DNA from 3 places in the Nitrosomonas sp. Is24 genome. Region 3 is predicted to be linked to each of the others. Evidence: riboswitches for the same ligand, from Rfam matches in the RefSeq annotation. Region 3 holds a riboswitch; each other region holds the start of a gene.
The links. Region 3 has a riboswitch for cyclic di-GMP ahead of R2103_RS03455 (hypothetical protein). Riboswitches for the same ligand answer to the same signal wherever they lie in the genome.
Positions count from the first base shown of each region.

Region 1: linked by a shared signal. The riboswitch ahead of R2103_RS12170 (hypothetical protein) and the one ahead of R2103_RS03455 (hypothetical protein) in region 3 are both predicted to bind cyclic di-GMP.
Region 2: linked by a shared signal. The riboswitch ahead of R2103_RS11395 (S8 family serine peptidase) and the one ahead of R2103_RS03455 (hypothetical protein) in region 3 are both predicted to bind cyclic di-GMP.

Region 1 is NZ_JAWJZG010000001.1:2,656,481-2,658,688, forward strand. Features, by position in the region: gene R2103_RS12170 (hypothetical protein) at 38-1,396, opposite strand; cyclic di-GMP riboswitch class I at 1,509-1,595, opposite strand; gene mgtE (magnesium transporter) at 1,940-2,208, shown strand, end outside.
Region 2 is NZ_JAWJZG010000001.1:2,471,751-2,473,958, reverse strand. Features, by position in the region: gene R2103_RS11395 (S8 family serine peptidase) at 1-1,371, opposite strand, end outside; cyclic di-GMP riboswitch class I at 1,629-1,714, opposite strand; gene R2103_RS11390 (VOC family protein) at 1,925-2,208, opposite strand, start outside.
Region 3 is NZ_JAWJZG010000001.1:797,131-799,338, reverse strand. Features, by position in the region: gene R2103_RS03455 (hypothetical protein) at 1-1,163, opposite strand, end outside; cyclic di-GMP riboswitch class I at 1,275-1,361, opposite strand.

The DNA of each region.
Region 1 (2,208 bases), 1.9 Mb from region 3:
GCACCTGACCGGCAAACGTAATCACCATGCAAAATCTCTAATAAACAATCGAAGCTACATTGCTGGCTGTCGATATATTACCCATCGCATCGAAAGCCTTCACTGTGTAACTATAAATAGACCCAGTAGCATTTCCAAGTGAGTCTGAATAACTCGTTGAAGTACTAACTGCAATTTTTGTTCCATTCCTGTAGATGTAATACCCCGCAACAGCGATATTATCGGAGGATGCATTCCAGGATAGCGAAACCGATGCAGAGGAAATAGTTCTTGTCTTACCTTTTACTTTTGTCGTGGTTGTAGTCGATTTTAATGCCGCCAGAAGTGAAGTGGGTACAGTCGGAGCAACAGAATCCGCATTGACGCAAGACACTCCGTCGCCACAAGGGAAGTCATTCCATATCTCCAATCCGGTAATGTGATTATCCACTGACACATGACCACCACTATATGGATTGCTCACAAAAATCCGGGTTATAGGAAGATTGTAATCCCCCATATTTGGCCCGTGGTAATCCGCTATCACTTCGCCATCGACGGCTGCCCAGAAGCGTCCATCAGTGCCACTTGACCGATGCCAGTAAACTTCAAACTTAAACCATTTATCTATCGGCACTGGAACAATATGATTATCTTCACGCCAGTAATCGACCCTGGTGGGGAATACGCCGCCCACATTATCACCCTTTGTCATCCAGTAGAGCTTGCCATCAGCTCCTTTCATTACAGTCACGCTCATCCGATAATCACCCTCTCCTGTGTTATTGTACCCCCCTGTCTTGAGTGAGAATTGTGTCCGCCAATTCGCGGACGAAACCGTATTATCCAACTGCGTTTCTAAATTTGCCTGATACTTAAACCAGTAAGTAATGTACAAATCATTGACATCACCTATTGTCCATGGTCTTCTAATCAACAGTGGCGCCTGTGAACCAGCCCGCCCCAATTCACCGGTTATTTTCACTTGTTGAAAAAGCTCATTAACCGCTTCCCCTTTTGGCCCAGCTACTGATCTGATTTCACCACTGATGTAATCTCCGATCGTCGTAGAAGTAATAGGATCGACAGTAATCAGTTGCACACCCGAGAAATTTGCACCTAGAGCAGAGACCGGCCAGCTATAACCAGTTTCTTTATCTGTACCTATAATATCCTGATAAGCCCCTTTAGTAGCAAAGCCATAGGGTGCTCCAAGCGATATACCCGCACCAAAGTTAGATTTAAACAGCAGACCGGCCGCATGGGTGACGGGAGCAGCCGCCAATACCAGCATCATGAGCACTACACCAGCACTCAGCTTGATCATGTAACTTGTTCCGGCGTTTCTCATTAACTCTGTTGCGTCATCCGTTGCCAGCGGATTGGCAGTTTGTCGTTTCTGATGATTGAAATTCATATTAGGGTTCCTCCTTAACGTTAAAAGGACGGAACTGCGTGGATATGCTTGTATCAACATTACTTCGTTCGATACTTGTCGAATCATTGCGATGATCAAGACGAGAGCGTTATCTGGCAGTCCTGCTATCCTGGGGCACTGGCCCGTTAGATCAGTGACTTTGCGTCCCCTGCTTTCGCAGGGTTTGCCTTTTTCATACTACGAACCATCTATAAGCAGGAACTGTGCCAATCAAGAATTTGCCGGTCGACAATTCAAGAAAATACAATTAACAAATACATTAAATGTATTCTTGTCATGGACACGCAGGAATCAAGCAAAGAGTAGGTGACGTTTCTTGTCAGCTGGCGACAAGAACGGTCAGCGCCGCATAGTAAAAATACAAAAAAGTGGAACGACCCCGGTTAGCCGTCCAATATTTTGTTGGTGCTGACATAGCACGGACGGTTATACTTCCCGGTCATTAAATTGCAAACTATTCAGCGTATAAGCAGGCTGAATTTATTCCCAACGAGAAAGCTGCTTCGCCAGCGCAAACCTGTTATGACTGAAACTGACAACGACAACGATCAGGACAATTCACCGACGCCGCTGCAGCAGGTCACGTTTCTGTTACGCAAATACAAGCTGGTCGAAGGTCTGGTGAATCTGCAGGATGCACCGGACGAATCGCTGGTTCATTCCGCGGTGCAAAAACAAAATCTGTCCGAGCTGCAACATTTTCTGGATCAACTCCACCCCGCCGATATTGCGCTGATTCTGGAAGCGCTGCCGCTGGAAGACCGGCTGCTGATCTGGAGCATGGTCAAATC
Region 2 (2,208 bases), 1.7 Mb from region 3:
TGGGGATGAGGTGTCCGTGGCTATATTAGTATTGTTGATCCACAGTTCTACGCGCGCCACGCCGGTATTATCGGTTGCATCGACATCGACAGGAATCAACCCGGAAACAGTGGCACCGCCGAGTGGATCGATGATGAAGATTGCAGGAGCTGTCGAGTCGATTGTGGGCGTTGCATTTTTTGCAGCCAGTACCGCAGCAGCGGCATTAACTCGGCCATAACCGAAATAGACATCCTTACCAGCTGCGCCGAGATCAACGGCTGTGGAGAAAAGCAGATTTTCGATGTCAACGCTGCCCAATTGTGGATTGGCAGACATCATGAGTGCGATAACGCCAGCAGTTAATGGGCTTGAGAAAGAAGTACCGGCTACCGGCATATAATCGCCGCCAAGCCGGGTGCTATAGAAATTTTGCCCTGGCGCCGCTAGTGAAACGTAATCACCATAGCTCGAAAAATTTGCTTTATTATCGTATAAATCAGTGGCTGCTATTGCTAGCATGCTCGTAGTGACCGTGAAGCTTTCCAGTGTTCCGGTATTTCCGGCGCTAACCGTTACCAAACCTCCTTTATCTTTCATATATTGTGCTGCATTTCGAATGGATAGATTGCTAGAAAGTCCTTCAAAACTGGCATTAGCTACACGTGCTCCGTGATCCGCCGCATAGATCAGGGCTTGAGATATCGTGCTAGAGTAACCTATGCCATTCAAGTCAGTTATTCTGAGGGGCATGATCATAGATTGACCGGCGATTGCTGCTATACCAACGCTGTTGTTGGTTGCTGCCGCAGCAGTACCAGCGACAGCGGTTCCATGGCCTAGCACATCCGAGAAGTTTGAGTTGTTATCATAAAAATTCCAGCCCGATACTAGTTTTGAGGCAAGATCAGGGTGTGTGTTATCAATCCCAGTATCTAGGATTGCGATGGTAATACCGCTGCCTTGAGTAATATCCCATGCAGCTGGTGACCCAATTATGGGGTGCTGCCATGCATTGGTATACATTGGATCATTGGGAACAAAAGCCGGGGTAACGGCGTGATCAAGATCAGCAAACTTAAGGTGCGGATGGCGCTGAAGCGTGGCAACGATGCCTTCTTCAGAATATTCCGGTACATCAACGATATACAATTCGCTTTGTCCAATTTTTCTGGCCTTGCCTTCATGATCTTTCAGAATATTTGCAAAAGCTTGTGCAGGAAGACCGGCACGTGGCACTACCAGAATCCGACCTTTCGCCCATTCTTTTGTAGTGTTGCTTTTAAAATGCACACTTTGGGCTGATGCAGTGCTAGAGCGATTATCTATGGCGTGATCATTTGCTTGTTCTGGTGGTGAAGCATTTAAAGTAACAGATAATGATGCTGTCAAAAGAAATATTCCAATCTGAGAAGTAGCTGTGACTGTGCGTTTCGTTAGGCCAGGTCTATGGGTACTTAGAGAATGTGATGGGTGGCTATGAGGCAGTGATGAAGGTACGGCTTGTAAAGATTGTTTGTTACTTTCCATGAATTAAATCCTCTAAAAATCAGGGAGGACTCTGGAGAGAAACTGCTCAATGTAGTCATATGTTATATGCTTATCCACTTTTGACTAGAACTGATCTTGTGTTTTAGCAAACAATATAATCTGGCAGTCATGCTATCCTGAGGCATTTGCCCTGTAGACCTAGACTTTGCGCCCCCCGCTTTCACGAGGTTTGCCCTTTTCAAATGATTCAAGATGTGCAGAAAATTAATGATTTTTCTGTAAGATTTCGCTTTCTAGTTTCGGTTTATAGAAAGAATACTTGAGGGAGTATTTCTGGGATGAGCAAATAAAGGCGGTTAAATCGCGCTTGGGTGCGTAACAAATAATTTGATTCCGGCCGGTTTGATGCCTCGCTCCGTGTAGCGGGGTTTATTGCGGTTGAAAGCAGAAAGGGCTATTGCATTGAATGCAAGCCGATCATGTTGCCTTCGGTGTCTCGGATCAAAGCGATAAAGCCATAGGGACCGATGGACATTTTTTCACGGATCAAATGCCCTCCCGCAGAGGCTGCACGAGCAGCCTCAACAGCACAATCCGCACAGGAAAAATAGACCAGCACAGCATTTCCGCCGGATGGCCCGTCTGCCATTTTGACCAGCGCGCCGGATGCGCCCATTTGACCTTTCAGCATGGGAAAACTCCACAGCTCAACCGGCATGCCCGCAGGACTATCCAGTT
Region 3 (2,208 bases):
ACATTATCTGAGGACTTGCTCCAAGATAGTGCAACTCCGGAAGCAGTTCCATAATTGGATAGTTTTGATGCTAATGAAGCTGGCACTGTAGGAGCAACAGTATCAAAATTAAGGCAAGACACTCCGTCACCGCACGGAAAACCATTCCATATCTCCAATCCTGTTATGTGATTGTCTACTGACGTATGACCGCCGCTATACGGATTGCTCACAAAAATCCGGGTTATAGGAAGATTGTAATCCCCCATATTTGGCCCGTGGTAATCCGCTATCACTTCGCCATCGACGGCTGCCCAGAAGCGTCCATCAGTGCCACTTGACCGATGCCAGTAAACTTCAAACTTAAACCATTTATCTATCGGCACTGGAACAATATGATTATCTTCACGCCAGTAATCGACCCTGGTGGGGAATACGCCGCCCACATTATCACCCTTTGTCATCCAGTAGAGCTTGCCATCAGCTCCTTTCATTACAGTCACGCTCATCCGATAATCACCCTCTCCTGTGTTATTGTACCCCCCTGTCTTGAGTGAGAATTGTGTCCGCCAATTCGCAGATGAAACTGTATTGTCCAGTTGTGTCTCCAGATCAGCTTGATATTTAAACCAGTAAGTAATATACAAGTCTTTAACATCACCAATCGTCCATGGTCTTTGAATCAATAATGGCGCCTGCGAGCCAGCTCGTCCCAGTTCTCCGGTAATTTTCACTTGTTGAAAAAGTTCATTAACCGCCCCACCTTTTGGTCCTGTTACCGATCGAATTTGACTGCTAATGTAATTTCCGATCGTTGAAGACGTAATAGGATCGACAGTAATCAGTTGCACACCTGAGAAATTTGAGCCCAAAGCAGAAACCGGCCACATATATCCGGTTTCTTTATCGGTGCCATTGATCATCTGATATGCTCCGTGAGCTGAGAAGTTATATGGCGCTCCGAGAGAAACACCAGAACCTAAATTAGATTTAAAAAGCAGAGAAGCTGCATAAGCTGCCGGGGTCACAAAGCTCAATGCAGTCAGTAGCAATAGCATATTAATAAATACCATGTTAACGCCACGCCGGGCAAAGCAATTAGCATTAGATTTCTCTATATGTAGCTGCTTTATAATTAAAACCGGAAAACTGCTGGCTTGTAATGCTTGATTGTTAATATTCATATAACGTTCCTCCTTAGAGTTAAAGGATGGAACTGCATGGATACGCTTCAAAGTTATTTCATTCGATAATTATCAACATCAATATAACGTAGTAAATAAACGAGTAACGTATCTGGCAGTCCTGCCATCCTGGGGCATTCGCCCTTTAGATCAGTGACTTTGCGTCCCCTGCTTTCGCAGAGTTTGCCTTTTTCATGTTGCGATACTAATTCAGCATAAACCGTGCCAACTGTAGCCGCCGAAATGACATCCCAAAACTGCTATAGGTAATTAAACTTTGAAAAAATAGATAGAAGCATGATAAGCCCGGAAAAAAATAAGTAATATTCCAGCGAATTCAGAACTAAGTGTCATTGGCATCAATTGAAAGACAAGAGATCGTACAATTGGCATCGCGTTATAGAATTTGCTCAGCACGAATCAACCGCTAAAAATAGCAGTTACTGGAAAAGCCACATAACTATTTGCCCGCAGGTATGGCACCAGAAAAGATAAGATGAGTAGTGTCGATGATTGCATCGCGGGATCTGGCAATTCGCACAGAGTTTGATTTCTGGCAAAAAGACTTGATCATTGAGTCCGCGAGAACGAGAAATGATGATTATGCAAAATAACCAAGTGAGCTTTCTCCGTCAGTGTCAGTATTATCAGGAATGATCTATTATTGTCGAATAAAACCGGCTGATGATGTCCATTTAACGTTGCCACAATAAACTCAAAATATTGCAATACGGCTCACAAAGCTACGCAATTTGGCTAGTGCAATTCAATGGTGAGCAAACCATGGTAGCCAGTTGCGCAAATTTTGCGCTTGCCAAGTCTTTTATGATCGCAAGCACATGCTTGGCATACTTATAGGCTAGAACATACAATCTCAAAAGGTTGATTAAATTGAATGCCTATAATCGATATCAAGCTATAAATCCAGAACCCATTAACATATCATGTCATTAGTTAACAAAAAATGTCACTATAATCGCCTAGGTAATTGGCCCCGAAATAGTGTTATTACAGATCCATCAAATTACGGTGATAATTGAATCAA